DNA from 3 places in the Metabacillus sp. Hm71 genome. Region 2 is predicted to be linked to each of the others. Evidence: predicted binding sites of a transcription regulator. Region 2 holds the regulator's gene; each other region holds the start of a gene.

Region 1 (10,677 bases), 2.6 Mb from region 2:
TGCACCGGTAACGATTGACAATGGAACGATCACAGTCGACATGAATACAGAGGCATTCAATGTAGAGGTCTCCAGCGGGGTTAACTTAAAGGTGAATATCAATCCGTCAAATATATTTGGTGAAGACCTGTTCATCACCCTGCAATCGATTGAAGATGCCTTGAACAGTGGAAACATGGAAACGGGGGATGAACTGCTAGAGCATTTAGATAACCACTTTGATGTTATGTCTGCCGAACGCTCTGAAATTGGCGCGCGCTATAATCGGTTAGAAATGATTGATGCGAGAATTCAAGATCAGGAGATCATTGCGAACAGGATTTTATCAGAGAACGAGGATGCGGATATCGAAAAGGTGATTACAGATTTAACGATTCAGGAAAGCATTCACCGCGCTTCATTAGCTGTAAGCTCGAAAATTATTCAGCCGACATTGATTGATTTTTTAAGATAATAGGATAATTTGGTCTGACACATGTGGTGGTCAGACCTTTTTACTAGGGAGTGATCATAAATGAATGTACCGCAAATCCGCCTGCAAAGTATATCCGCACAACTTAGCATTCATACTACTAAAGGACACCAGATGATTGAGCAGCCGAAAGCGGAGTTGTCTATTGAACAGCCAAAAGCTGAACTAACAATTGAAACGACTCCTTCCAGCTTGACAATAGATCAGACAGAAGCGTGGGCGGATATGGATTTGAAGCATATTTCTCGTAGAATTGCAGAGGCTGCCGAGCAGGGGAAACAGGATGTACTAGAAGGAATTGCAAGGAGAGCCCAGGAAGGCGAAAGGCTTAAGCGAATTGAAGATGGAGGCAATCCGATTCCTGAAATCGCCAAGCAGCGAAGCCAAAAGCCAATCTATCCTGTTACTATCGGATATATTCCTTCAGCCGGCAGTGTGAAAATCAACTACGAGCCAGCGAAGGTCAATATTGATGTGAAACCCAGCAAACCAGTGAACAATGCGACAATCCATAAACCGATCATAGTCTATCAGCCTGGAACGGTTGACGTAGAGCTTGCAAGAAGAAATGAACTGTTTATCGATTTTGAATCGGATAATAAAGGAGATTAAAAGAATGAAGATTACGACAAAGTATCATGGAGCGATAGATATTGCTGAGAAGGATATCCTGCATTTTCAAAACGGGCTGCCGGGTTTTAGTGACGAAAAAACGTTTGTGCTTCTCCCGTTAGATGGAGATTCACCATTTTGGATCCTGCAATCAACCTCAACCCCGGAGCTCGGATTTGTGCTGGTTAATCCATTTGGCTTTTTTCCAGAATACGAATTTGATATCTCAGAAAATGACAAGCAAATGCTAGAGTTGAAATCAGAAAAAGATGTAGCGGTTTGGACAATTCTGACGGTGAAGGACCCATTTGAAAACTCAACCGCGAATTTGCAGGCACCGATTGTTATCAATGTGGAAAGTAATCAAGGAAAGCAACTGATTTTAAATGATTCACGCTATACAACAAGACAATCATTATTTCTTGAAAAGGTTGCAAAATAGGAGGTGGAAGCATGCTAGTGTTGACAAGAAAACAAAACGAATCGATCCAGATTGGCGACAATATTGAAATCACCATTCTCGCGGTTCATGGAGATCATATTAAATTAGGCATTAAAGCGCCAAAAGACGTTGAAGTGCATCGGAAGGAAGTATATATGTCCATTCAGGAATCAAACAACGAAGCGGCCTCCACACTCCCGAACATCATGGATATTTTAAAGAATTCATCGAAAAACCTTAAGTAAAAACTTGAGGTTTATTATTTTTTTCTGCAGAAAACTATAAAACTATTTTCGCAAATGTCGATATATAAAGTAAGAGGTTGAACAAATGGCGGCCGACATGAGGGAGACCTTATTTTAGAAGATTCACATGGATGTGAATCGGACTTATATTCAAGGAGGAAGTATAGAAATGAGAATTAATCATAATATTGCAGCGTTGAATACTTATCGTCAGTTGAATAGTGCTTCTACTGCACAATCAAAATCTATGGAGAAATTGTCTTCTGGACTTCGTATTAACAAAGCTGGTGATGATGCAGCTGGTTTAGCGATTTCTGAGAAAATGCGTGGGCAGATTCGTGGGTTGGACCGAGCAGCTGCAAATGCTCAAGATTCTATTTCATTGATTCAAACTGCTGAAGGTGCTTTAAACGAAACACATGATATTCTTCAACGTATGCGTGAATTATCTGTACAATCTGCAAATGATACTAACACAGCAGACGACCGTGCTGAAATTCAAAAAGAGGTTGACCAGTTAAAAGAAGAAATCAACCGAATCTCTGATACTACTGAATTTAATACTAAAAAGCTTCTAAATGGTAATGTTGCAAGCACTGCGACAGTTGGTGGTACAAATACTGCAAAAATTGATGCGGCAACTGTGGAAAATGCTAAATTAGATAGTGGAACATATACAATTGAAATTAGTGGAACAGCTAACCAAGGATTTGCAGATGCAGTAGATGCTGGAACTGGCTTAGTTGCTGGTACGGATGTAACGGTTGGAACAGCCGCCTCAGCAAAATATGGAAGTTATCAATTAAAAGTTGAAGATGACCAAGAAAATGCTGGCATGAAAAAACTAACATTAATTGATAGCAATACTGGTGAAGAATTGGCATCCCAAAATAATGTGTCTACTGCTGCTGGTACTACAAGCCTTCAAGGTTTTTCAATTGATAATACAGCAATTGGTGGAAATGGTACTCTATCTTTTGACTATGAAGGTGACCATACAGTAACTCTTAAACAAGGAGCAGCAACACTAGAAACTAGAACATTAACAGATTTAAATAAATCTGAAATTGAAATAGGGGGCTTAAAGTTAAGCTTTAATGCGGATATTACGGATGGTACTGATACATCAGTTACTATTGTAAACAACTCGTTAACTACTCATATTGGTGCAAATAAGGACCAAACAATGAGTATTAATATAAATGATATGTCTTCAAAAGCTTTAGGTGTAGATAATCTCGATTTGACTTCACAATCTGGTGCAGAAAGTGCCATTGAAGCACTTGATAGCGCAATTAAATCAGTATCAGCTGAACGTTCTAAGCTAGGTGCATTCCAAAACCGTTTAGAACACACTATCAATAACTTGAATACATCATCTGAAAACTTAACTGCTTCAGAATCACGTATCCGTGACGTAGACATGGCGAAAGAAATGATGAACCAAACAAAGAATTCTATTCTATCTCAAGCAGCTCAAGCAATGTTGGCTCAAGCGAACCAACAACCACAAGGAGTTCTTCAACTTCTTCGTTAATAAGACTTATAAAAAATGGCCTTCTCATTTTAGAGAAGGCCATTTTTATATGTTTTGCCCAAAATATGGTAGAATTAAATAGCAACTGAATATTGGAAGGGTGGTTGGTTGTCAGTCTTCTTTCTTTTAAGGAAAGGAGGTGATAATCATGGAAACATTTCTTGAATTTCTCCGAGAAGTTATGAAAGGGATTGTACGTGAAGTAAGTGCATATCTCTTTCGGATAAACGTTTTAGAAAACAAGAAAACCACCCCTCGCCGTCGAAAGCAGGGTGGTTCTCGAAAAGTAAGATAAATTTTTGACAACCAGCACCCTGACGGTAAAAGGTTGCAGAGAGAAGTGTTGGCGCACTTCTCTCTTTTATTATATGTCCATTTTACACCAGAAGTATGCTTTTGTTCAAATTTGAATTCTAATACCGAATATATGTTCCTATCTTGTTATATAATGAAGTATAATATGGTTAAGGGGTGTGATAAACTAATGATGATAAATTATGTCCTCGAGAAGCCTCAACATTACGGTGTGATCGATTATGATGGTCTTTGGAAGAAGCTGATCTATGAATTGTTTGAAGAGTTTGTGTTATTTTTTGCTGCAGATTTGTATGAGGAAATTGATTTTTTAAAGGAACCTGAATTTTTGCAGCAAGAGCTCTTTCAAGAATTCATTCAAGAAAAAAAGGGCAGACAAGTAGCGGATCAAATTGTTAAAGTGTTTTTAAAGAGTGGCGAGGAAAAGTGGGTACTGATTCATATTGAGGTGCAGGGAGACAGGGAATCAGACTTTTCGAAGAGAATGTTTCGGTATTATTACAGGATTTTTGATAAATACGATCAGGATATTGTCGCAATTGCCCTGTTAACGGACGACTCAAAAAGCTTTCTGCCTAATCAATATCACCGTTCGTATCAAGGAACAGAATTAACATATAAATATAATATGTACAAATTTCATGATCAAGATGAAAATGAACTTTTACAATCAAGCAATCCATTCGCCATCGCTGTGCCAGCAGGCAAATTTGCAAATGAGACAAAAAATGATGCTGAAAAGCGCTACCGCTTTAAACACAAATTTATCCGGTTAGTATTGCAGATGAACGAATATCAGCCAAAAGAACAACGCATCTATCTATCTGCCTTAATCTACTTCATTAACTACTTACTGCAAATTCCTGAAGAACTAACAGAAAAACTAAAAAATGAAATCATTCTCTCAAAGGAGGAAATAGAGATGGTGTATTTAGACCGAAAAAACTTACCGCCAACTTTTGGTGAATTGATCAAATTAGAGAGGGAAGAGGGATTACAAAAAGGATTAAAAGAAGGACTAGAAAAAGGTCGACGAAGAGTTGCAAAAAATATGCTTAAAGAAGGGTTCGCGATTGAGATGATAGCTAGGTTGACGGAGCTATCAGAAGAAGAGGTTCGGAAGTTGTGAGGAGCAGGGTGGTGGGGGACAAGGAACCAATCTCATGATCAAGATAAAAATGAACTTCTACAATCAAGCAACCCATTCGCGCCAACACCGTGTTATACACTGGAACTATTCTTATGTCACTGTACATCATCTACATTTTCAATTTTCCTAAAGCGCCTATTATTCTACATATAGACACCTCTAACTTTACCTTATTCACTATAAAAATAGTTCACTCAATCCCTAAACATACCCAAACAAAAACCGATAAAAATAGTAGACAACGAACCAATAGGAGTGTTACCCATGACTGTTGAAAACCTTTCTTCACAGCCTGCACTTCATCGTAAAGACAAAAACCATAAAATCGGCTCCAAGGAGACCTTAAACAAACGTTTAATTGAAAATCAACAAGCAGCAAATCAGCCGTCTAAAGAAGAACTTGAAAAGGCCGTTAAAAGCTTAAACGATTTTATTGATTCTTCCAGGACACATATTCAATTCAAGTTACATGAAAAATTGAACGAATGCTATGTCACGGTTGTTGATGATCAGACACAAGAGGTTGTTCGCAAGATTCCCTCTAAGAAGCTGCTTGATATGTATGTAGCAATGACAGAGTTTATCACAATCTTAACGGGCAGTAAAGCACCCACGTCAAAGAGAAGCTCAAAGAAGATAAGTGGGGGCTAACTGCCCGTAAAGATCCGACGAAGGACAGGATGTCCAAGTAGGCGAAGCCACAGGATGTGGCGGTTTAAGCGTGATAAGTCTCGCTTTATCGGGTTATTCATAGATAAAAAAATATAGGAGGTGCTTGCGGACATGGCAATTCGAATCGGCGGTTTAGCCAGTGGCATGGACATTGACACCATTGTGAGTGATTTAATGAAGGCGGAGCGTATGCCATTGGATAAGCTCACCCAAAGAAAGCAAATTTTAGAGTGGCAGCGCGATGATTACAGAGACATGAATAAGCTGTTAAAAGAGCTGGATGACATGCTGTTCATTAATCAAAACAGTGTTGGCAGGGAAGCGACGTTTTTAAAGAAGACTGTCACTAGCTCTGATGAATCAAAGGTAACGGCAAAAGCGATTAATGCACAAACCAATGTCTCATCCACAATTGACGTCTTAAGTTTGGCCAGTTCTTCTACCTGGAAAACATCAGGCGATATTAACTACACCGCACAGGACATTGAATTAAAGTTTAAGGTAAAAGATCCTGGTGCGAATGAATATCGTTATACCTCGGTCAAACTTTCAGCAACCGATACATTAGATAATGTTATCAATAAAATTAATGCTTCGGGTCTTGGCGTAACCGCGATGAAGGAAAACATCAAAGTACCGAATACAGACCCTGCAATCTACCAAGATACCATCGTTTTTACAAATAATAAAGCAGGGGCTGGAGTAGAAATTGCAGTAGATGAACGTGATGCAGCTTCTGCGACCGCGACGAAAGACTTTATGAGCAGTCTTGGTTTTTCTTGGGGAGGAACCTCAGGCAATTCGTTAGTAGCCGACCAAAATGGACAAGACGCTACGATCAAAGTAAACGGCTATGAAATGCAAAAAAGCTCCAATACCTTTACGATCAATGGCATTGAATACACAGCTAAAGGAGTCACAACACAAACAGTGGATGGTGTAACGACTTCAAACTCTGTATCCGTCTCATCATCCATTGATGTAGATAGTATTCTCGATTCCATCGTCCAATTTGTTAATAAATACAATGAGGTTATTGATAAAATCAATGATAAAGTATCTGAAGAGCGGTATCGTGACTACCAGCCGCTTTCCGACGAACAAAAAAAGGAAATGGACGAGAAAACAATCGAGCTTTGGGAAGAAAAAGCCAAAAGTGGTTTGTTGAAAAATGATTCCATCCTTCCTAGCGGGTTAAATCAAATGAGAATGGACTTTTATAAACCAGTTACCAATTCAACCAATATCAAAGGATTCACACAGTTAGCTGAAATCGGAATCAGCACTTCCTCTAACTATTTAGAAAAAGGGAAATTAATCATCGATGAATCCAAATTGCGGGAGAAGATTCAGGAAAACCCTTCTGCCATCTATCAATTATTCAATGCTGATGGAGGGACAGAAGAGACGACCGGAATTGCTAAACGACTCCGTGAAACAATTGATGAAACGATCAAGAACATTGAAGAAAAAGCAGGTAATTCGTTAAAAGTGAACAACCAGTTTACCATCGGACGAACTCTTAACTCGATCGAAGACCAAATCGATCATTTCGAAGACCGTCTCATCCAAATCGAAGACCGTTACTGGCGTCAATTCACTGCAATGGAAAAGGCGATACAGCAATCAAACTCGCAAATGTCCTATCTTATGCAGCAATTCTCAATGTAGGAAAAAGGAGTGTCAACTATGGCCATGAATAACCCATACGCAGCTTACCAGCAAAATGCCGTCACAACCGCTTCTCCAGGTGAGGTAACACTCATGCTGTACAATGGCTGTCTAAAATTTATTAAGCTTGCGGGTCAAGCGATGGAACAAAAACAAATTGAAGTGAAAAACACAAATATCCAAAAGGCGCAAAAAATTATTACAGAACTGATGGTCACGTTAAATATGGATCTTGAAATCTCGAAAAATATGCAAGTGATGTATGATTACATCAATTACCGTTTAACCGAAGCGAATGTAAAGAATGATCTGTCCATCCTGCAAGAGGTTGAGGGGCTTGTTGTTGAGTTCCGTGATACGTGGAAGCAGGTTATTCAATTGGCGCGTGCGCAGCAGCATGCTCAAGGTGGACAAGCGTAGTGAGCTCTATAGAAAAGATATACGGCATAACCAAACAGTTATTTGAACTCATGTCTCATCCGGTCATAAAAGATACAAGAGATGACGTGATTCAACGGATCACATCCATGCTTGATCACCGTGAAGAGCTTTTAAAAGAGGTTCAACCTCCTTTTACAGAAAACGATAAGCGAGCTTTCGAGCAAATCGTAGCGTGGAATAAAGTGATCAAAACCAAATTTACCGAGCTTAAACAGCAAATTCAGCTCGACATGGTGCAATTAAAAAGAGCAAAGTCATCGAAGCAGCAATATGTTAATCCATATCAGCATGTCTCCACATCTGACGGCATGTTCTATGATAAGCGAAAATAGGTGAAAACCCATGGTATCCTTAACAAATGATCAATATGAAATGCTTCACTACTATTACACTCTATTGAATACCATTGAAGAAGGATTTGATTATGTCATTGAAAGCTTTACGAATTTAGAGTTAACAGAGGGTGATAGTCTATTTAAAGATATCCTATCGGCCTTTTATCATATCGACTCATCACACCTGACATTATATGCTCTTTTAGAGGAAGAAACCGGGATGATTGAGGAAATGCAGAAGTTCGATCAGGTGATTTTAACATTAGATCGGGAGGCTGCCATCTTTACAACGATTGAACAGCACCATGATTTTGTAAAAAATCAATTATTTCCTGCATTTTTAGCCTGGAAGGAAATGGTCCAAGCCAAGCTGCAGCCATATATTGTTCATTAAAAAACTCGTCATTACCGTGGCGAGTTTTTTCATATCCATTCATGTAGGCGCATATATTATTACACTTAATCCTGTATTTACAAAAATTAAACAAATCTCAACAATTTTCACAAAAAAATTATGAAAATTTTACGTTTAAGCAGGAGACGAGCAAGGGAATATAGAATTAAGTATACATAGCTTTATCATAAAGGAGGAGTTCAATCATGAGATATAACGTCAGAGGGGAAAACATTGAAATAACTCCAGCATTACGAGAGTATGCAGAAAAGAAAATTGGTAAGCTTGAGAAATACTTTGAAGAGTCAGTTGAGGCAAATGTGAATGTCAATCTGAAATTTTATAATGATCAAGAGTCTAAAATAGAGGTAACGATCCCTATGACAGATCTTGTGCTACGTGCAGAGGAGCACCATGAGGATATGTACGCAGCCATCGATCTTGTTGTCAATAAATTAGAACGTCAAATTCGTAAGCATAAAACAAAGGTCAACCGCAAGCTGCGCGAGCAAGGTGCTCCAAAGTTTGTGTTTAGCAATAATCAATCAGAGGAAGAAAGTGCAGCTGTCTTAGACTTGGAAGAGCCACAAGAGGTTGTCCGGACAAAGCGATTTAACTTAAAGCCGATGGACAGTGAGGAAGCGATTCTGCAAATGGACATGCTTGGACATAACTTCTTCGTCTATACAGACTCAAAAACAAATAAAACAAATGTAGTTTATAAACGAAAAGACGGGAAATACGGCTTAATTGAGCCTCACGTATAAAAAGCGACAGCGCCTAACGGGCGCTGTTCTTCGTTTAGAAAGGAGAAAAGATGAACAAACCAAAGATTACCGTTATAGGAAGCATCAATATGGATTTGGTAACGAAAACAAATAAGATTCCAAAGATTGGGGAGACCGTTATAGGCGACTCCTTTTTCACCATACCAGGCGGGAAAGGTGCGAACCAGGCAGTCGCCGCAGCAAGACTAGGTGCTGAGGTTACGATGCTTGGATGTGTAGGAGAGGACGCCTTTGGCCAAGAATTAAAGCAGCATCTTTCTGCCGAAGGAATCAATAGCGAGCATATCCAAACTATCCCTGCCACCTCAACAGGCATTGCCGCGATCACATTATCAGAAGGGGATAACAGCATAATCGTCGTTCCCGGTGCTAATTCTCACGTAACATCTGAATTCGTACGCCAGTCTGAAAGTCTAATTGCCAAAAGTGATATCATCATCCTCCAGCTTGAAATTCCTTTGACATCAGTCATCGAGGCTGTGACAATAGCGAAAAAACATCATGTGTCCGTGATCTTAAATCCAGCACCGATTCAACAACTGCCGAAAAGCCTTGTGCTACAAGCTGACTACATCACCCCTAATGAGCATGAAGAAGAGCAGCTTTTATCAGCCAATGATTTAACGAAAGAAGAGATAAGGGAACTCAAGCAAAAATGCATCGTCACAAAGGGTGCAAAAGGCGTCCAGCTTTATCAGGATGGTAAAGAACTAATCCCGGGCTTTCAAGTAAATGCAATTGACTCAACTGGCGCCGGCGACTGCTTCAACGGAGCATTAGCCGTTTCCATCAGCAAAGGTGCAACTCTAAAAGCAGCCTGCCAATTTGCCAATGCCGCCGCAGCACTTTCCGTAACAAAGCTCGGGGCGCAATCAGGCTTGCCAACTTTAGAAGAAGTTGAGTCGTTTTTGGGTGAAAGTCTCCGACAGGTTTAATAGCTGAAAATAAGAAGGTTCGGTAAATGACGGACAGTCCCAAAAAATTGGGGACTGTCCCCATCTATAGATGTCCCACTCCTTAGACACTTGCCATTGTTGTACCTCCCCATAAATAGTGCTAAAATAAAGAAGAGTTTATTTTAATTAACGTAGGAAATGAATTATTCACTCTACACACAGAGGAGCGTTATGAATGCTTGGAATTTTAAATAAGGTGTTTGATTTTAACAAACGAGCGTTAAATCGTTATGAAAAGATGGCTGATCAGATTGATGCCTTAAGCGGTAAGATGAGCAGCTTATCAGATGAAGAGCTTAAAGCAAAAACAGAAGAATTTAAAGGTCGTTTAGCGAAAGGCGAAACGCTTGATGATCTATTAATAGAGGCTTTTGCTGTTGTGCGTGAAGCAGCGAAGCGTGTGCTAGGCTTATATCCTTACAAGGTTCAGCTTATGGGGGGAATTTCCCTTCATGAAGGAAATATATCGGAGATGAAAACAGGGGAAGGGAAAACCTTAACTTCTACAATGCCTGTTTATTTAAACGCGCTTTCTGGCGAAGGTGTGCATGTTGTAACTGTCAATGAATACTTAGCAGGCCGTGATGCACGTGAAATGGGACAAATTTTTGAATTCCTTGGCATTACTGTTGGTCTTAACTTAAATT
Region 2 (10,677 bases):
CAAGGTGCAAGTATTGAATTGTCAGCAGATGGACCACTAAGGGCACCATATGTTGCATATGTTCAAGGCGGACTTACATATTCCCATGTGAAAATAGCGATCTGCTCGGCCGTTGATTCGTTAATCGAACAAGACTTAATCACGATAAATGAATAATAATGATCAAAATGGCATCTAATGTTAGAATTTCTTACAATATATTGACATATAATATGACATGGTTTATAATTAGATTAGTAAACAAAAGGAGCGAATAACATGAGTGATAATATACGACGCTCAATGCCCCTATTTCCTATTGGAATTGTTATGCAGCTGACAGACCTATCTGCAAGACAAATCCGATACTATGAAGAGAATGAATTGATTTTTCCGGCGAGAACGGAAAGCAATCGACGACTCTTTTCGTTTAATGATGTAGATAAGTTATTAGAGATTCGTAACTTAATTGAACAAGGTGTAAATTTAGCTGGTATCAAACAAATATTTTCCCGTAAAGAAAATACGAATAATGAAGTCCAGCAAGAGCAACCTAAAACGGTTGAGAAGCCTGACCTCAGTGACGCGGAATTGCGCAAACTGTTAAAGTCAGAACTAATGCAAGCAGGCCGCTTCAATCGACCTACGTTAAGACATGGTGATATGTCAAGATTTTTCCATTAATTATAAGTAATTTTTATTTATAATAAATATTGTCTGTATGAGAGGAGATTTTCAATGTCTAAATATTCAAGAGAAGATATTCTGAGTTTAGTTAAAGAAAACAATGTTAAGTATATCCGTTTACAATTCACTGATATTCTTGGAACAATTAAAAACGTTGAAATCCCAGTAAGTCAGCTTGATAAAGCATTAGACAACAAAATGATGTTTGACGGTTCTTCAATTGAAGGGTTTGTACGTATTGAAGAATCTGATATGTATTTATATCCAGATCTAGATACATTTGTTATTTTTCCTTGGACAGCGGAAAAAGGAAAGGTTGCCCGTTTTATTTGTGATATTTACAATCCTGATGGCACTCCATTTGCTGGTGACCCGCGTAATAACTTACGACGCATTCTTTCTGAAATGGAAGAACTTGGGTTTACTGATTTCAACTTAGGGCCTGAACCAGAATTCTTCTTATTTAAATTAGATGAAAAAGGCGAGCCAACTTTAGAATTAAACGATAATGGCGGTTACTTCGATTTAGCACCAACTGATCTAGGTGAAAACTGCCGTCGTGATATCGTGCTCGAGCTTGAAGAAATGGGCTTTGAAATTGAAGCATCTCACCATGAAGTTGCACCAGGACAACATGAAATTGACTTTAAATATGCTGGCGCAATCAAAGCATGTGATGATATTCAAACATTTAAACTTGTTGTTAAAACGATTGCTCGCAAACATGGTTTACATGCTACATTCATGCCAAAACCATTATTTGGTGTTAACGGATCTGGTATGCACTGTAACTTGTCATTATTCCGTAATGGTGAAAATGCGTTTTTAGATACTAGTGCAGATCTTCAATTAAGTGAAACAGCTAAACAGTTTATTGCAGGTATTATCAAACATGCACCAGCATTTACTGCAGTAACAAATCCAACTGTAAACTCATACAAACGTCTAGTACCAGGCTATGAAGCACCATGTTATGTAGCATGGTCTGCCCAAAACAGAAGTCCATTAATTCGTATTCCAGCATCTCGCGGCTTAAGCACTCGTGTTGAAGTACGCAGTGTTGACCCTGCAGCAAATCCTTACTTAGCAATGAGCGTCCTTTTAGCTGCTGGTCTTGACGGTATTAAAAATAAACTTGAAGCACCAAAACCAATCGATCGCAACATTTATGTGATGTCTAAAGAAGAGCGTATTGAAAATGGAATCGTTGATTTACCAGCAACTCTTGCTCAAGCATTAGATTTATTAAAAGCAGACAGCACGATGAAGCATGCTTTAGGTGAGCACTTATTTGAGCATTTCATCGAAGCAAAAGAAATCGAGTGGGATATGTTCAGAACACAAGTTCACCCATGGGAAAGAGAACAATACATGTCAATGTATTAATATGATAAAAACCCTTGTCACTTTGAAGTGACCCCTAAAAGTTAGACACGGTTATTTCATTAGGCAACTTGGGTAAAATGAGTTCGGTATTGCACCGGACTCATTTTTAATTTTGCCTTTATTCGCTTTGTATTGTAGTAATCGATGTATTTTTCTAATTCTATTTTAAAATGCTCTACACTCTCAAATTCTCTTATGTAGAGGAACTCAGATTTCATAATTCCAAAGAAGTTCTCCATAACAGAGTTGTCGTAACAGTTTCCTTTACGAGACATACTTTGGACTATCCCTCTGGATTCAAGTGCGTGACGATATTTCTTCATTTGATAATGCCAGCCTTGATCGGAATGCAGAAGTAGCTGGTGGATATCAGGTAAACGTTCGAAAGCCTTCTCCAACATATTTGAAACAAGAGAATAGGTTGGTCTAGAACCAATTGTGTACGTGATTATCTCCCCATTAAATAAATCTAAGACAGGCGAAAAATAAAGTTTCTCACCGAATATCTTAAATTCTGTAATGTCTGTTACCCACTTTTCATTTGGGGTATTTGCCGTAAAATGGCGGTCTAAAATATTTGGCGCTATTTTACCGACCGAACCTTTATAAGATTTGTATTTTTTCATTCGTACGATACACTTTAACCCTAGTTCTTTCATAATCCGTTGAACCTTCTTGTGATTCACTTTTTGCCCACGATTCGCAAGTTCATCACGAATACGGCGATAGCCATAACGCCCTTCATGTTCTTCATAAATTGCCTTTATTTCCACTTTTAGATCAGCATCTGGATCTAGACGATTCATACGTTCCACTAAATCATAGTAAGTGCTACGTGGAATGCCAGCGAGTTTTACGAGTGCTTTCACCGGATATTTATGCCTTAATTCATAGACTACTTGCGCTTTGTCTTGTTTGGTGATTTTTTCTTGTTTTGAACTAAGGCATTCAACTTTTTTAAATACTCGTTTTCCATTTCAAGTTGTTTAATACGTGATTCCAGTGCCTCGACAGACCCTTCAAGTGGTGTGGATTTAGTTTGTTTTTTCGTATCTTTTTTCATGGATGGACGCCCCTTTATCTTTGATTGAAGGGCATCTAATCCTTGTGTTTCAAATTGCTTTTTCCAAACAAGTATTGTGGATGGAGCAGCTATATTAAAGATAGCCGCTGTTTCCATTATGGACGTACCGTGTTCAATCATATAATTTAGTACGTCTAGTTTAAACTGTTGGGTGTAATTTGTATATAATTTTACGAATGCTTCTACACCATTGTATTCATATTGTTTGACCCATTTAAGAAGTGCTTTATTATCAGTTCCCAAAGATTTAGCTAATTCATATGAACTCTCATTTCCATTTAAATAACGTTGAACTGCTTGTAATTTATCTTCTGCAGAAAATTTAGCCATAAAAAACTGCACCTCCAACTGTTAGATGGTGTCTAACAATTGGGGTGCAGTTCACTTTTTGTGGCAAGGGTTTTTTGCTGGGGTGAAGCAGAAGTTTAAATCTAGTAAAGTTCCCAAGGATATTTTTTGATCAATCGATTTGATGTTCTCCTTAAAAGACAAAAAATAACGTATGAATTTTTCACACGTCATTTTTTGGATCTTTTTAATGTTTAAGAAATAAAATTTTGTACTTAGTTTTAGTGTCTAGCTCGAGCCGAATGCTTAGCGCCTTGCGCTTTTTAATTATATCAGAATTTATATATTTTCTTAACATGGCTTGCGTTTCTGAATCTAGCTCCAGGCGCCATCGGCTCTAGGGTCTAGTCAAACAGGAATTGAAGGTAAAGAACACCTACTATTCCTGTTCGCTTATGCTTGTCGCCGATAGGCAGGCGCCTTGCGCTTTTTTCATTATTCAGCATTTCAGAAAGCTTATTAATGAATTGTACGGTATACACCTATTACCTTACCTAATATGCTGACATTTCGTAATATAATAGGCTCCATAGTGGAATTTTCGGGTTGTAAGCGGATGTAATCTTTCTCTTTAAAGAATCGTTTACAGGTTGCTTCATCTTCCTCGGTCATGGCGACAACGATATCGCCATTGTTAGCGGTTTGCTGCTGTCTAACGATTACCATATCCCCATCAAGTATACCGGCCTCTATCATACTCTCTCCCATTATTTCAAGCATGAATACAGAATCATCGTCATTTATATACCGGTCAGGGAGTGGAAAGTATTCTTCAACATTTTCAATAGCTGTTATAGGTAAACCTGCTGTTACCTTACCGATGACCGGAACATTTACAACCTTACTTTTAGGAATATGAATTGTTTCTTCTTCTTCCAATATTTCAATAGCCCTAGGTTTTGTCGGGTCACGGCGAATCAGGCCCTTTGATTCCAATCTAGCTAAGTGACCATGAACAGTTGAGCTTGAAGCAAGACCGACTGCTTCACCTATTTCCCGAACTGAAGGAGGATAGCCCTTCTTTTGAACCTCATCTTTTATAAAGCTTAATATATCCTGTTGTCTTTTTGATAGTTTCGTCATCCTCTGTTACACCTCGGATTCCTGTAATATATGTTTATTATAGCATCATTTACCTTTTTATACAAACGTAAGTTCGAAAAAAATAGTTGACCGGAACAATTGTTCGTACTATACTAAAGTTAATAATACGAACAAATATTCTTATGAGGTGGAAAAAATGAAAAAAGAAACAATCTTTTATATTCTAGCTTTCTTCGTTGTTTTCATAGCTGTTACTGGAGCTCTATCATTTTCGGGTAGTAATAATCGACTGGATAACTTTCATCAAGTTAAAATAGAAGAGGGAGATAGCTTGTGGAGTTTAGCTGAACAATTCCATGAGAATGCTAATATTTCAAAACAAGAATTTGTTGAATGGGTACAGGAGAAAAATGATATTTATTCTAGCACTATTAAGCCAGGGGATTTAGTCGTTGTACCAGTAGAAAAAGAAGAATATTATCAAATTGAACAGATTGCTAGCGAATAATATTTGATTACATGACTTGTTAAAGTGAAAAAGATTGGAAACAGTAGGGTGATAGGGATTGAAAGCAATTATATACTGCAGAGTAAGTACAGACAAAGAAACTCAGGATACTTCTATCGAAAGGCAAAGAGAAGAGTTGGAACAACTGGCAGCATTACATAAAATAGAAGTTGTAAAAATTATTGAAGAACGGCAGAGCGGATATGACATAGACCGGGATGGAATCATTGAAGCACTTGCATTAATAAAGGATAAACAAGCTAGTGTTCTTCTGGTTCAAGATGATACCCGTCTAGGTCGAGGGCATGCTAAAATAGCTCTTTTACATGAAATAAGAAAATTAGGGGCAAAGGTATTTACCCTAAATGAGCAAGGAGAACCTGAATTATCTGAAACCGATTTAATGGTTTTAAATATCCTTTCAGCGGTGGAAGAATTTCAACGAAAGCTTGTTAACTATAAAATTAAAAGAGGAATGAATCGGGCAATTGAAAACGGATATCGACCTCAGGATAACTTATCAAATTTAGATCAAGGCGGGGGAAGAGAAAAAATCGATGTTCCCATTGAGGAAATCATAAAACTGCGCAGTAAAAACCTTACTTTTCATGAGATTGCAGCAACTCTAAGAGGGGTTGGGTATCATGTAAGTAAAGCTACGGTTCATAGAAGGTATAAAGAATATATCGAAGGTGTAAACAGCAACAAGGAATAATAATTCAGTTATGTTTTAAACAATTTGAAAGGTCAAACGGTTGTCATTTTGGTCTCCTTTTAGTATGATGACATGTATATTAACTAATGATCTTTTTTATATGAAGGAATAGCCAACTAAGCAAGAGCCATTTTTCCAGTTATATTATTTTTATAAGTTGGTTATTGAAGATTAACAGACTAAAGGAGAATAGATTGATATGCTACCAAAAGTAAAAATTGATCGTATAAATGAATTATCTAAGAAGTCTAAAGTAGAGGGTTTAACGGAAAAAGAAAAAATGGAACAACAATCATTACGTCAAGAATACTTATCAGCTTTTCGTTCTTCAATGAAAAATACGTTAAAAGGTGTTACAGTAGTGGATCCAAATGGGAATGATGTAACTCCGCAAAGATTAAAAGATGAAAAGAAGAAATTTAATCTTCATTAAAAGGAATAGATCTGATGATGTATTCCTTTTTATATGTAAAAAGGAGTATTTTTTTAAAAATGTACTAAGGAGTCTAGCAAGAATTTATATAATATCACAACATGTTAAAAATTTGGTAGAACTTACCTTGATTTTATGATTCTTCGACAAAAATAGTGCCTTCTTTCTCCGTCTTAAGACAATTCTTGCTTATTTGTTCTTTTATAATAAGAGAAATGGGGATGCAAGAGGAGGAGTGAATAGGTGAGACACTATTATATTTATTTAATAGAAGAGGAATTTGCAAGTCATTACTTCGGTCGCGAGTCCAAAATTTATCACCTGTTTCAGGACTTTCACTGGACAACGGTCCGTTCAAATCATGTAGTAACACTGGAAAAACAAATAAATTATATTACAAAGCCTATACCAACCTTATTTATACATCAGCTACTTCGTACACATCTGGGGAATCGTACGGATTATCAAAATGTTCGTCATATACATAAGATTGAACTTAAGACTAATCTAGGTAACGCCACTTTAATCGTAAAAGACCGTTACCTTGAGCTTTCTTCTGATGGAAGTTTTGAGGCAGAAACGATTTTTTTCGAGGTGTTAAGAAAATTTGACCCGTGTTTTTTAGCGATGGATTTACAAGGTGAACGATATGGCTGGTTAAATCCGATAAAAGAAAGAAATTTTGGCTAAAAATGAAGAAATTATATTTCAAATGTTGTATAATATCGTAGGGTTTAGTACACTGTAAGATAGACAACATGAAGGAGGAAATATAATGGACTTATGGGTTGTTATTCTAGTAGGCATTCTAGCACTACTTGCTGGAGTTGCACTAGGATTTTTCATTGCGCGTAAATACATGATGACTTACCTAAAGAAAAATCCACCAATTAATGAACAAATGTTAAAAATGATGATGATGCAAATGGGTATGAAACCATCTCAAAAGAAAATCAATCAAATGATGAAAGCCATGCAAGGTCAAATGAAATAATAAAAATGTTGATATATAAGTTTTAGGCAGTTTATACAATGAAAACTCCTTCTCATAATGAGGTTGGTGATTCTTTCATTGTATTTTTAAATGCAAATTGCGTAAACCTTCATATACCAACTATTTAACCACTTTTTCTGTCGAAAATCTCAGCAGCAAAAGTGGTTTTTTGTTCAAATCAATCAGACGAATGAATTTGTTACGAATCGGGTAAGAAAAATGGGGATAACAGATGGGAATAGTTCATTCATTATTTAATATCCCAAAGTGCTACAACAAGTGGGCTATCAAAACTAAAATGTAAGAATGGAAATGACATAGAAGATAATATCAAATTTAATATAAACGATAGCACGCGGCAAAAGCGTGCTTTTTATCATAGTTCAAAGGTATATAGAAATAATTGAATGAAGTTGCTGCTTAGGAATAATAAATTCTATTTTTTTGTGCATGGTCGTCTTTTATATATTGAGTCAACAATATATCAAGCTCTTGACTATATTGAATAGAAATCGTTGAATTAATCCCGTTTTTTAGGACAATATCAATTAGTTCGGCTCGTTTCTTTTCAATTAACTTAAGCATTTCTTGTTTAGACACGAGAACTGTCCTTTCTAATCATGTTTGTTATTAGCAAATTTTACCCTGTTTTTGAAATAACTTCAAAGGAAGATACTAGAAACAGCATTGAATCTATTATAAAGGTATCCTGTGTAGAATGAAAAGAAGAAAATGTAATTTGTTAATGAAATGACATAAAACTGTCACATGATTATAGATATAAAGAAAGGGCATCTTTGCTAGAATAAAGAAGACATTCTCTTTAGGAGGAGTAAGATGACGGATGTAAACATTTTTTTAGCATTTGGGGCTGGTTTCTTATCGTTTATCTCTCCATGCTGTTTACCACTTTATCCAGCCTTTTTATCTTATATAACAGGGGTTTCTGTTGGTGAATTAAAAACGGAAAATACATTATTGCAAAAACGAAGTTTGTTACATACGATTTGCTTTTTAATCGGATTTTCATCCATTTTTATTGCTTTAGGATTTGGTACTTCTTTTATCGGCGAGTTTTTTCAAAATTACCAGGATCTTATTCGGCAAATTGGAGCTATCCTAATAGTGTGCTTCGGACTGATGATTGTAGGGGTTTTTACACCAGAGTTTTTGATGAAAGAACATCGATTTGAATTTAAGAATCGTCCTGCTGGTTATTTTGGATCTGTACTTATTGGGTTAGCATTTGCAGCAGGGTGGACACCTTGTACAGGACCGATCCTGTCAGCTGTTATTTGGATGGCTGCTACAAATCCTAGCTCAGCTATGCTCTATATGATTTCCTATATTTTGGGATTTGCTGTTCCATTTATTGTATTATCATTCTTTATAGGAAAACTTGGCTGGATCAAGAAGCATAATATCAAAATTATGAAAATAGGCGGCTTTCTTATGATAGGAATGGGGATATTACTTTTCTTTGATTTAATGACATCTATTATTATTTTCTTAACAGGGATATTTGGTGGCTTTACAGGATTTTAAATCTTTTTTAGTTTTGTAAGAACAATCTTTTTGAGTCGATTTTACTATGCTTAAGGGAACTTTTTGATATAATGATATTAAGAGTGTATACGATTGCTTTTGTTGTGAAGGATTCGAACTTTCATACTTCTTATATGCAATCGCCTTCACATTTGAAGTTTGACTTTTATCAGGCTTCCTTATCATTTTTTCAGGAGGAACTAGGCATGGCTAGAATTTTAATTGTTGATGATGCCAAGTTTATGAGAATGACGTTATCAAATATCTTAATAAAGGCGAACCATACAATCGTTGGAGAAGCAGAAAATGGAATAGAGGCGGTTGATCTTTTTGTTAAAGAAAAGCCAGACTTAGTAACGATGGATATAACAATGCCAGAAAAAAATGGACTCGAAGCACTTAAAGAGATTAAGCAAGAATATCCTGATGCAAAAATTATAATGTGCTCGGCAATGGGTCAGCAAAAAATGGTTGTCGATGCAATTGAGGCTGGTGCTAAGGATTTCATTGTAAAGCCCTTTGATGAAAGCCGTGTGATCGAAGCAGTTAAACGTGTGCTAAATTAAGAGGACATTTGAGGCTGTCTCAACAGGGGTCTAATCCTATTAATGAACAATCATATATGGACTCATCGCGGTTCAATTTATGTTGTTTCACGGATCTGACCTTTTGGTATGAGGCAGTCTTTTTAACTGTCTAAAAATCAAATAGAAATATGTGTAGGTAATTATGGAAATATCGTTTATACTAAGACTAGTTAGTTGTTGAGTAAAGGATTGATTTGTTTGTTTACAATTATTTCTTCCTTTGTTGCCATAGGAATGGGTTTGCTCGTTTTATTCGTTCGAATGAAATCAGCTAAAAAGCCTGCAACCGCAAAGAAAATTATTTTGCCGCCAATTTTTATGAGTACTGGTGCACTTATGTTTATCCATCCAATGTTTCGAGTAACTGTTGCTGAATTTTTTGAAGCTCTAATAGTAGGAATGCTCTTTTCGATCTTTTTGATTAAAACTTCGAATTTTGAAATCAGGGAGAATAACATTTATCTGAAACGCTCTAAAGCGTTTGCATTTATACTAATCGGATTGTTACTCATTCGTATTATCATGAAATCTTATTTAAGTAGTACGATAGATTTTGGAGAGTTAAGTGGTATGTTTTGGATTCTTGCATTTGGGATGATTGTTCCATGGCGAATCGCGATGTATATTTCTTATAAACGAGTTAAGGAACAGCTTGATTCATCGACAAATATACCAACGATATAAATTTTTGCAGGCTCTCACACGCCCAAGTGTTCGAGATGAAGTATCTAGCGTCTTTCGCTCCGATTATCTTAGTTGCTTACAAATGAAGAAGAGGCTGTCTCAAACCCTTTAAAAAAGGAACCCCTTTGAGACAGCCTCTTTTTGCTATTAATAGACTAAACATATCGAGTCTAAAAGAGGGCTTTATATGCTGTGTAATCGATTTGCTTCTCTTTCAATCGCTTAATTAGAAATTTATGATCACGTTTTGGGGTTGCCATAATATATCCTCTGATCACTAAATCCAATGTTATTTTTGAGGCATTTTCATTTAACGCAAGCTCCCCAATTTTGCCGGCGATTTTTTGCCGGGCAACATCCCGAAAAAGCTCAGGAACAGGTTCTACTAGTTCCTCCAGCAATTTTTTCTCATCCTGATTCCATAAATGTCTTGTTTTGTCTAAATAATAATCCTGCCAATCTAAGTCTGATTTGCCATCTTCTTTTGGCAGTCTTTTAAGAAACTTTCGGAACATGAAAAATCCGCCGATTGCTAACATCGAGAGTAAAAAAACGGTCCAAAACAGGATAAACCATAGAAACCAGCCTTCTAGCAATTTTATCACCTCGTATGAAAAAAACTTGTACCATATTAACAGGCAGCTTGTCTCCGTCTTTCGAACAAATGGTTCTAAAAGGGGGGG
Region 3 (10,677 bases), 1.7 Mb from region 2:
GTACATTTGCATGAACTGTCAGGTTTTCATGATGTTGTTTGACCGGTGTATGATCCATCTCTCTACCTCCCTTTTATTTTTTTGAATATTCGCAAATTGATTATAACGATCTTGATCACGCTTAGACAATCATCCATTTTTCCACGAAATGCACAAATTGTAGATAATAGGACAAGTGGCGTAGATATACCAAGATCGTAAAAGATATTATTTGTAAGCGTTTTCCCTTGTGGGTATAAGCTTTTATACAAATGGTTTGTTTTATGTAAGATCTGTTTGTTCAATTTAGGCGATATGTGAGAATGGTAGGTAACAAAACAAGAGCGATATCCCTGATTAAGGAAAAAAATCAGCTTACTTGGGTTATACCGGATATCGGGTATCGGGTATAAGGAAAAAAACGCCTTTCATAACTGGGATGAAAGACGTTTATTTGTTAGTTCCCTTATCCATTGTCCTTCATAACCGAGATGAAGGACATCTTTTTACTCGTTACCTAATCTATTGTCCTTCTTGACTGAGATGAAGGACATCGACTATTGCTTTTCTTAACGAAATGTCCTTCATCAAAATTTTGATGAAGGACATTCTGTAATTATCCGGCAAAAATTATTTCCTGTTAAATAATTCTGTAAATCAACAATTAATTAAAATCTGCTTGCATCTTTACATGGAACCCGTTTATATCTTGCAAACAGCCTTATCTAAACTGTAGACTCCCTTATTTTCCGTGAGTGAAATTTAATTTCCATTTTCAAGCTTTTTAATGAATAACTGTGCATAATTAGAAAGGGTCATTTTTGCCTCAGGCGATACATGATGCTGCATGGTCTTTTGATTAAGCTGTTCAACATATTTGTTCATAAATGCAACGGCTTTTTCTTTTGAACCCATTTCCAAATGATTCTCGGCTTGATTTAGAGTATTTGTTAATTGGGATACAAGTGGACCTGTTAAATCTCCTGTTTTCTCAAATTGATCCATATAATTTTCTAAAACTGTTATAAACCCTGGTGTAACCTTGACGGTGTTGGATCTTTCAGATTCCCCGCTTGCATTTTGGGCTTTAATGTAATAGTTGTATTCTACACCAGGTTTAGCCGTTCGGTCGTAGTACGTATTGACTTTGGCATATCCGATATATTCTACTTCCCCATTTGCTTCTCTGTAAATATTTACTTGGTTTTCTCCACCATTGGATGTCCAAATGAGTCCGACAAATGATTCGCCTACTAGACCGATAGTCAGATCAGATGGTGTGTTAGGGATAGGCATTGTAATTGTAAGTTCATCTGATGCTTTAGTCTCCCCCATTTCATTTACTGCAGTAATTTTATAGGTATAGCCTGTTTTACTTACACTAATACTATCGTCTAGATAAGTGGCTGAAGTTGTACTATCGACCTTAGAAAAAGCACTGTCTCCATTCGCTTTTCTGTATATATTGTAGCTTTCTGCTCCATCCACCGAAGTCCATTTTATTTCGAATGCAGCTGTGGTCACTTCACCTGAAGCTAGTCCTGATGGGACCTCTGGTAATGTTACAGGAGGCTTAGTCGTTGTTGTGACACTGTCAGTTTTTTCTGATTCACCGCCAATGGCTATCGTCGAAACCTTATAGTAATACGTTGTTGAAGGAAGTACGGTATCATCAATATATTCTGCAGTTGCTGTACTGCCTATCTTCTTATAGCTGCCATTTTGTTCAGTGGCTCTGAAAACAGAATAACTAATCGCATTCTCCACTGGAGTCCAATCCAGCTTAACTGATAGACTCTTTATTACAGGTACATTTAATCCTGTAGGTGCAGGAGGAGTTGGTTGTGTAGAATCAAAGGTAAGCACTTCCACACTATTAGATAAAGGTGATTCACCACCGGCATTAAGTGCAGACACCTTATACTGATAGGTGACACCTTGCTCTACTGCAGCATCTACATACTCTGGGATTTTAGAGCTTGCCACCGCTCTAAATACAGGATCCTTTGATGTTGATCGGTAAATGAGATAAGCATCTGCCGCACTTACCGATGTCCAATTAACTGTAATCGCAGCATCCTCGTTTAGTTCACCTTTCAATCCAGAAGGACTGACTAACAGTGGATCTTCATCCGTATTTGTTGGTTTGATGATAACAAAATAATTCATTTTTGACGTATTATTATTCGCTCCCATTACGACAAAGGAGCCGGATGAATAATGCTTTTTGTATAGAGTGTACTCAACCGGTTGATCATCTTGAATACTAGTTCCTGTCTCCTCATAGGAGTTTATTAACCATTCCGGCTTATCAGTAATTCTTGAATCATGCGCCACATAAACATCAGCATCAGCAGTCAAATAGAAGGAAACTAAATCCTCACTTGTAGCACTTCTCGAGCCTACTGCAGATCTGATCCATTCCATGCCCTGCAATTCATCTGGTATTGACTGGAATTTATAAGCCGTTCTATCTCCAGCAACCAGGTCGCCAATTTGAAGATTCTTTTGAACAGACCAATTTGACGCATTCACAGTTCCGTTGCTGCTATTATCGTTGATTGTTACATTCCTAATGATATCTCCGTTCATACTTTCAACCGGTTCCGGAGTTGGTTCCGGCTCTTGTTCGACCGGCGGCTCAAACGGTATTCCTGACCATTCAGGCGGTGTTGTAGGATAATTTTCCGGGAAACCAGGTGCCGCTAATTCATTCAAATATTCTTCTAGATTTGTATAACCATTTCCATTGTGATCTCCGTTTCTGTCCTCCGGGTCAGCAGGATTAAATCCATTATCCTGTTCCCATTCATCAGACATTCCATCTTGGTCAGTGTCAACAGGGGCTATTCCTTTTTCCAGTAAAGGGAACCCTCCAACATCATTTTCATTGCCAATAATGACTCCGGTTTGATTTTTCACGCTATTAATCACACGTTTGTCGACTGCATCCCGCACTAAAGAGGCACCGACATGGTCCAGAACAAGGTTATATGCTGTTTCAGGATCTTGTGTGTGTACTGGAGGGTATTCAAATCGATCCGGAACCACAACACTAGGCCTTTCAACCTCGATAATATCTGTTCCTGTATCAGTTCCATCAAGAACACCGTTTTTATTACTATCAATCCGGTTGTTTTCAATATACACACTATAATTCTCATTGCCTCGTACAATGGCATACTCAGGATCAGCAGAGTTTTTCCCTGCAATAAAATAATTTCCTACAACATTTCCATACCCTTTTGTCCCCGATTCACCACCGGCTACATACGGGAATCCTCCCCAGTTATAGACGATATTGTTAACAAAGTCGATCTGTCCTTTTGTTTTAGGATTTCTGTCATTATTGTGGGCATAGAGATTATGATGCATGCTGATTGTATTCATCTCAATCAACCCGCCCATTGAATGAGTTAGTAGACCTTCAGAAATAATCGACCATTGTACCGTAATATTTTTTGATTTTGGATTTTCATAGTCTTTACTTTTGATCGATAATACCTCATCTGTTCCCCATGAAAAAGTCGAATGGTCGATGATAACATTCTGACAATCTTCAAAATACATCGTATCATCATTAAAGCTCAGATCACCCAATCGGAAGCGAACATACCTGATAACAATGTCACTGCAATCAATGAAACGAATATTGTTCCCTCGAATGGTCACTCCGTCTCCTGATGCTGTTTGACCAGCGATGGTAATATTTGATTTATTTCTAAGCACAATCTGGGGGATGGTTATTTCTCCAGAAATATCAAATACAATGGTACGAGGTGTTTCTCCAGCTGTTGTCAGCGCATCATGGAAAGTCCCCGGACCTTTTAGCTCATAGCTTGTCACATGATAAACCTCTCCACCCCTTCCCCCAGCTGCAGCATACCCGAAGCCTTCTGCTCCAGGAAATGCAGGCAGTAACGCAGTATCAGCTTTTACTGAAGGAGCGACCATTTGAAATAGGGAAAAACACAATATAACAGATAAAAACACGGATAAAAACCTCTTCATCTTATACCTCCCATTACATATTTTCATGCTGACTGAGTGGTATTCTGAGGCTGCGTTGCAATTTTATTAGATTGAGAGGGAAGAATTTTGTTTCATGAAAAATTTGATTATTAAGAAGATAGATGTTTCGTCTATTTGCATACTAAAAAAGCGCAGCCTTACCATCTCATTTCATCCAAAGCAAATGACATACACTTCGTCGCCCCCATTTCCCCTATCTGATTTGATAGGAGATATATGTAATAACCGGGCTGCTGGTGACAGCGCTCTCTTTCTTGCGTATCTGTTTGCTAACTCCCCCCCCCTTTTTTAAAATTCATAACCATTATAGCGATCGATTTCACACGAGAACAATCAACCATTTTTCCATTAGGTATACAAATTATAGAGTAAGCCCACTATATTAAATAGGTTTATCCGCAGCAAGAATCGTTTATAAGCCGGCGAACGCAATGCCACATATTTCTATTAAAATAAAAAAAACGCAAGGCGCTAAGCATTCGGCGACAAGCCTAAGGCGAACAGGAATAGAAGGTGTTCTTTACCTTCAATTCCTGTTTGACTAGACCCTAGAGGCAGTCAAAAACGCGACGTCCTGTCGCATTGACTGCACTTGCACGTCCTGTGCTTCGCCGATGGCGCCTGGAGCTAGATTCAGAAACGCAAGCTATGTTAAGAAAATATATAAATTTTGGTGTTACAAAAAATACTAACCCATCAGACTGCACCATCATCAACTGACGAGATGCTTGCCAATGTGTTAGTATTTATTCCGGTTCTCCAACTGTCCCAATCACATCGTCTATTTTAACCAAGCCAAAATGACGGCTGTCACGGCTTTGAAGACGATTATCTCCAATAACAAAAATATACCCTTTTGGAATTTTTGTTTTATCGATAATTTCTTCTAAGGTAAAATTGCCAATCTGCTTTGTTACTTGATTTTCCTTAATAGAAGGTAAAAACGGTTCATCAACTGCCTTGCCATTGACATAAAGTTGATCATCTTTATAGTAAATTTCATCACCTGGTAAGCCGATTACTCGTTTTACATAAATTTGCTCACGATCAGGCAGATGAAAAACAACAATATCAAATCGATCAAGCGAATCAAAATATAAGGCCAATTTATTAATGGAAAGGAGCATTCCTTCCTCGTACGTCGGTTGCATCGAAACACCTTCAACTTTGTATTCGACAAAGATAAGGTTTTTTAAGAAGATAGCCATTAAACATATACCAACTGTTGTGAAAGCTATTCCCCGTTTTTTCATGGTACCCCCCTACAACATTTTGCGGCCACTTTTTTTTACAGTCATTGACATATTTAAACGTCTCTCGACTCTCTTTCCAATAAACCATAATGAAAGGATAACAACCGCTACCATAATGGATCTTTCTGGCTGTGTGATGAGTGCATGTAAATCTTGACCAATAAAACTTACCACAAAAATCATGACAAACTTTCCAGCTAATACGGCTAATGTGAATTGCCAAAAGCTTACTCTAGAAAGCCCGGCAACTACATTAATTGCAGCAGACGGCGTAAACGGAAAACATAAAATGAGAAACAACGGGCCAAAGCCCCTCCGTTCAATCCATGTCAACAGCTTTTTAATCGCTTTTTTCTCTCGTAACCTCTGAAAGACTTTCCATTCGCCAAGTTTTCTCATGATAATAAATACTATAATAGCACCTGAACAAGCTCCAATCCAAGATAAAAAAAATCCCAGCCAAAGCCCAAACGAATTCACATTTGCCACAATAAATGCTACAAGGGGCAGAAATGGAAAAAATGCTTCAAGCAATGGTAACAATATTCCATAAAACGGACCGAACGAGCGATACGTTTCAAATGCCTCCATTAATTGTTTTAACGAAAAAAAATCCTGCAATGTCTCCGGGTTCATTCTATTCTCCTCAAAAGTCCTTTGGTATCTATTTTACACATTTTTGTCAAAACTTGAAAGCTAGGAACAACTTGCTAAAAACATTTTAATGACTTATAATAAATACGAACAAATGTTCTGTAATTTAAGGGGGCATTTCTGTGACAAGAATACCGAAGGACATCCGAGATATGATCGAATTATCTATTTATTTGCCAATGGCTGTTTCGATCTTCAACCGTGATTTAACCGTTATCGAAAAAAGTCCGTTTAAACTTCATAAACCATACTTAGTGCTGGTAGAAGAATCCCTTAAGCTGGTACAAAAGGATTTAGCAATTGTTAAGCAAGAGCTGCGCAAACGGAATATAAAAGTACACCAGGTCGAACGAGACGAAGCGTTCACGCTTTATTCCTTTCTTTACAACGGCTATGAAGAAAAACATAATTATTTTAATCCAAGAATACGGAACAAGGTATGCGAGCTTATGGAGGAGTATTTATTTAAACCGCAAAAATAAATGGTTTACTTTGGAAAAATTCCATTCTTTTTTATTTAAACGCTGAAAGACACCCCTCTGTAGCAGCAGGTGTCCCTAATTTTCCTAAATCCAGTCTAAAGCTCGGAAAATAAATCGAATCACATACCACAAAACTCTAAACGGAAAGATAATAAGTTCTGGAATATAGAAAAATACTTCAAAAAGGAAATCAGCAAACGCATAACGGCCCCTAAACGACAAAAAAGAGACTGTCCTAAAATGTCCAACTTCTCCAGCAATCACCAACTGAACAGGACTTCATCCTTTTTTGAGGGATCCACTTGTTGGGTTAGAGGAGCTGGACATTTCTATTTAGAATCAGCCTCCATGCATCTTATTAAATTAAATCATCAATATAGTTTTCGTTGAAATTCTCTTATAATTTGTTCATAAATAGCATTTACATCTTTTTCACTTGGCTTGAGAAGCTTGTTTATCTTTTGCTGTTCTAGTTCAATTCGTGATGTGATGATTGTTCGAAGTTGTGCTGTGCGAAAGAGTTGATTTTCAAATGATCCAACTGAAAGTGGTAGAGTGATTGTTTTTCCATTCGTAAAGGTTATCTGTGTATTATCATGCTTTGCTTTTGAATATTCCTTTACATAACCATGAGAAATCCATACACAATGCGATTTCGTTGAAGATGTCGTAGGGAAAAAGTAAATCGAATTTGCTGGATCAATAACGATCGGCGATTTATGGGTAATTCTCATCAGGCCCTTTGTCCCTTCTTTTCTCCCATTAAAAGATATGATACTACTAAATTATTTTATTTCGCTAAAAGTATATACCTCCGAAATCAAAGCTTTCTTCTCACACATGTCCTTCCATTTCTTTTTCCGATCTTCCGTAGTCGTGTAGATTTTCAAAATAGGAGTATGATTGAGTTTCTTTTTAAGTTGGGGGATAGCTTCTGCATATCTAGAAAGTTTCTTCTGGTTGTCTACCATGTGGCGAGTGTGGTCAATTTCTACGAGTTGAAGGACATTGTTTTGTCTGAATACTGCATCAGGGATAATGTATTTATTTTGTTGAATACTATTAGATCCGATCAATCCAATAATTTGATTAGTGTTTTCAACTTCATATTCTAACTTCACTTCATTAGCCCAATCCTCAGGGCAACCGTATTGTATGAAAACTTCATTTCTTAATAACGTGTGAACAATCTGTTGATTTTGTTTCACTTCATTTGTTGAACCTATTAATTTCCTCCCTGATGTATTCAAATAAAAAACTTTCCCTTTAATTTCGTATGAATGGATATATGTTTCATTTAAATACTCTGTAATTTGTTTTATTACCCTCGTTACATTTCTATAACAGCCTAAGTCCATTATTTTCATGATTTGCTTGTATGTGGCGAAATCCAATCGATCAATTATTTGCAGTATCAATTCTGTCCTTTCCTGAGTCTTGATCAATGATAATACCTCCTGTTTCCTTAAAATAAGGCACTTGCATTTCTATTTTCTTCTCAGTTTTGTATATAGCTCTTCCTGGTATGTGTGGTAGCTTCTCAGCTCCTTCTTCATCTAAAATAACCATACTTCCGACTAATTGAGGTACAAGAAAGCTAACACGCGCTACAGTGTTCATTTTTATCTGCATCGGTACAACTTCTTTAATAGGGTATTGAGTGGAAAAGATCAATCTAAACCCTAAACCCCCACCAATACGAGCAATCTCAGATAAAGCAGCCTGACATTCTAAAAGAACCTTCTTAATCCGTTTATCAGCTTGAAAATTAGGACATAGTTCCGCGCCTTCATCGACAATAATAAATGTACGTTTTTTATGTGGTGTATCAACTACATTATTCCATCCTTTTTCCTTGAACAACTTCTCTCTGCTTTTTAATTCATTAACCAAGAAATATAACGTCTCGTAGCTTTCTAGAATGTCACTAGACACGCTTTTTACTTGGGGGTATACATCATACTTCGAGAACTCTAAACCACCCTTTAAATCAAGTATATAGATCTCTACATTATCAGGCTGTGAGTAAATCAGCGAATGAAGTAATGACTTAAGAAAAACAGTTTTACCGAATCTTGTTGTACCTCCATCAATCAAATGAGGGTATTTATCGAAATCGTGATAAATAATTTCATCGTGACTTTTACCGAATGGGATTTCCCATGTATTAGGTTTGATTAAATTAATATCATAATCCCACTTTATAGGGAGTTTTTCCTCATAGACCTTGATAGACAACTTATTATTAAATTCAATTACAACATGTTTATCCAGAGCATCTTTGAAAACAGGTTCAAACTTATTAATGATTAAATCTGAGCTTAATCCATACGGAAGGCTATAATTGTATACCGTATGATTTTCACATTCTCTCATTGATTTAAACCTTGGATATTGGACATAGTTATTTTTAGGGATCCCAATACGAGCATTCTCGAACACTTTTTCGATTTTCTGCTTGTCAGTCAATTTCCTCTTTTTAATTAAAAGACTACCTCCTAATATTGCAGCCGGTACAGCGAAAAATTCTATCATGGATACCCTCCCTATCTATAGATAGTTCCAACTCAATCGGCTGAAAAGATCACTTGATAACTATTGATATAACACACTTTGAATAAGTCAATGAAAGATTCACACGTTGAACACTTCATTGAATTGTTAAATGAACATTTTGACCAAGTTAACAACCACAGTTGCAACCGTCCCATATCCAACTAAAGACAAGACCAGACGTACTATATCACCATCAACCTTCCCCTTCTTCTCTAAAAAGGAAAGGAACATCAAAACACCACCAACAGAACAAACAACCCCATATCCTATCGCGATAGATGAACTCATTTCTTTAAATCCTTTTTGATCTTATTTGCTAATTCAAAATACCCTTCATAATCCTTATCAATCACATCGTGATAAGTCATGTGTTGATACAACATGATTTTCTGATCTGTACTTGCATTCTCATAAAGTTGATTTAAATAATCGGAAGAGTATAAAAGATCGTAGTCAGGTAAGTATGAGTAATTCTTCATGGAAGGATGTTTCTCTCGATGCTCCTTATAACCTTCAAAAATCGAATATAAGATACTCATTTCTTTAATCCACTTAAAAAGTGTAGGACTTTATCAGATTTCTTTTCATCCACCTGATTTTTATTAAGAAGCTCCTTACCCTCTTTAGTAATGTAGATTTTAAATGTTTGACGTTTCATTTGAACACTTCCTTTCAGTTTTCTTAGAACAATACTATGAAGTGTTTTGTTTGTCTTATTCATAATTTCTGAACAAAAATTTATTTTTAACAAACAGGGATAGTCCATTAAATTGTTGAATAAGTATTAAGGTGATGAAATGAAAATAAAATGCAGATTAAATGAATTGTTAGATGAAAGAGGTATAAAGAAGAGATTTATTGCAAAAAAATTAAAGGTGTCACCACCGACTGTTACAGCGTGGAGCAATGATACAAACTTTATTCCTATGGATAAAGCTTTTGAAATAGCCGATATATTAGGATGTAAGGTTGATGATCTTTATAAAAGGGAGAGAGAGACATGATATTTGTAGGGGCGTTATTAGCTTCGTGGATTGTAATGAATTTGTTTTATATCATCATTAATCCATTAACGAGGTATAAAAGGGGCAAAACATTTTTATATGTAGTATCATACGGTTTATACGTGATTTTAGCATTTTTTATTTTATTTGAAACAAGCATTTATTATATTACTGCAGGATTATTATGGTTAGTATGGTATATATATAAAGATAAAAAGAAAGAAAGGAGAGAGGTAAATGGGGAAAGTCACACCAGGGATGAAGATGGAAGGAATTAAACCAGGTGGTTATAGAGCATAAAAAGAAAAGAAGCCCCCAATAAAGAGGGCTTTTTCTTTATACAATTTCGTAATACCAATTACGTTCTTTAAGCCACGCTTCAAACTCAGCTCTCATCTCAGGAGATAAACCACCGGATAAAGCACGTGGGTTTTGATCTTTCTTCCCTTGAATTTGAAACCACCAATTTTTATCAATGAAATAGTCTGTTATTAATTCGACTGACTCTGGACTTAATCCACCTGTCAGAATTTGAACAGATTCTTCTTTTTTAGCAGGTTTAGCAGGTTCCAACAAGGCTTTTACATAGTTCTTAAACTCTGTAAATTCTTTTGGATTCTTAACCCATGGCGCAGGACAATTTTTACGTGTTACATCATAATGACGTACAATATCGGTGTTAGGATCCAATTTATATTTTCTACATAAATAAGACAC

Evidence for each region. Region 2 encodes LexA, which represses DNA repair genes until DNA is damaged. Its sites were predicted from a motif close to CGAACATATGTTCG; they were not measured.
Region 1: ACSVDH_RS26200 (Rpn/YhgA-type helix-turn-helix domain-containing protein) is a predicted target of LexA. The motif match lies at 3,729-3,742, and genes of this name have one in related genera.
Region 3: ACSVDH_RS05395 (YhjD family protein) is a predicted target of LexA. The motif match lies at 6,006-6,019, and genes of this name have one in related genera.

What each region holds. Positions count from the first base shown of each region.
Region 1 is NZ_CM200278.1:5,322,803-5,333,479, reverse strand. It holds gene flgL (flagellar hook-associated protein FlgL) at 1-454, shown strand, start outside; gene ACSVDH_RS26225 (DUF6470 family protein) at 515-1,084, shown strand; gene fliW (flagellar assembly protein FliW) at 1,089-1,526, shown strand; gene csrA (carbon storage regulator CsrA) at 1,538-1,771, shown strand; gene ACSVDH_RS26210 (flagellin N-terminal helical domain-containing protein) at 1,941-3,308, shown strand; gene ACSVDH_RS26205 (hypothetical protein) at 3,457-3,603, shown strand; gene ACSVDH_RS26200 (Rpn/YhgA-type helix-turn-helix domain-containing protein) at 3,793-4,752, shown strand; gene flaG (flagellar protein FlaG) at 5,038-5,424, shown strand; gene ACSVDH_RS26190 (flagellar hook-associated protein 2) at 5,557-7,116, shown strand; gene fliS (flagellar export chaperone FliS) at 7,135-7,536, shown strand; gene fliT (flagellar protein FliT) at 7,536-7,889, shown strand; gene ACSVDH_RS26175 (DUF8042 domain-containing protein) at 7,900-8,286, shown strand; gene hpf (ribosome hibernation-promoting factor, HPF/YfiA family) at 8,493-9,053, shown strand; gene rbsK (ribokinase) at 9,104-10,009, shown strand; gene secA (preprotein translocase subunit SecA) at 10,206-10,677, shown strand, end outside.
Region 2 is NZ_CM200278.1:2,708,359-2,719,035, forward strand. It holds gene ACSVDH_RS13175 (methionine gamma-lyase family protein) at 1-156, shown strand, start outside; gene ACSVDH_RS13180 (MerR family transcriptional regulator) at 259-663, shown strand; gene glnA (type I glutamate--ammonia ligase) at 718-2,052, shown strand; one part of gene ACSVDH_RS13190 (IS3 family transposase) at 2,112-3,013, opposite strand; one part of gene ACSVDH_RS13190 (IS3 family transposase) at 3,013-3,466, opposite strand; gene lexA (transcriptional repressor LexA) at 3,944-4,567, opposite strand; gene yneA (cell division suppressor protein YneA) at 4,725-5,036, shown strand; gene ACSVDH_RS13205 (YneB family resolvase-like protein) at 5,095-5,751, shown strand; gene ACSVDH_RS13210 (DUF896 domain-containing protein) at 5,951-6,184, shown strand; gene sirA (sporulation inhibitor of replication protein SirA) at 6,428-6,874, shown strand; gene ACSVDH_RS13220 (YneF family protein) at 6,960-7,178, shown strand; gene ACSVDH_RS13225 (aspartyl-phosphate phosphatase Spo0E family protein) at 7,599-7,763, opposite strand; gene ACSVDH_RS13230 (cytochrome c biogenesis CcdA family protein) at 8,016-8,723, shown strand; gene ACSVDH_RS13235 (response regulator) at 8,930-9,289, shown strand; gene ACSVDH_RS13240 (CcdC family protein) at 9,509-9,994, shown strand; gene ACSVDH_RS13245 (DUF2621 domain-containing protein) at 10,165-10,590, opposite strand.
Region 3 is NZ_CM200278.1:1,047,235-1,057,911, reverse strand. It holds gene ACSVDH_RS05410 (FIMAH domain-containing protein) at 742-3,990, opposite strand; gene lepB (signal peptidase I) at 4,758-5,264, opposite strand; gene ACSVDH_RS05400 (TVP38/TMEM64 family protein) at 5,274-5,900, opposite strand; gene ACSVDH_RS05395 (YhjD family protein) at 6,041-6,400, shown strand; gene ACSVDH_RS05390 (competence protein ComK) at 6,772-7,173, opposite strand; gene ACSVDH_RS05385 (replication-relaxation family protein) at 7,186-7,845, opposite strand; gene ACSVDH_RS05380 (FtsK/SpoIIIE domain-containing protein) at 7,799-8,935, opposite strand; gene ACSVDH_RS05375 (hypothetical protein) at 9,062-9,244, opposite strand; gene ACSVDH_RS05370 (hypothetical protein) at 9,241-9,495, opposite strand; gene ACSVDH_RS05365 (hypothetical protein) at 9,492-9,614, opposite strand; gene ACSVDH_RS05360 (helix-turn-helix transcriptional regulator) at 9,754-9,960, shown strand; gene ACSVDH_RS05355 (hypothetical protein) at 9,957-10,238, shown strand; gene ACSVDH_RS05350 (peptidoglycan recognition protein family protein) at 10,297-10,677, opposite strand, start outside.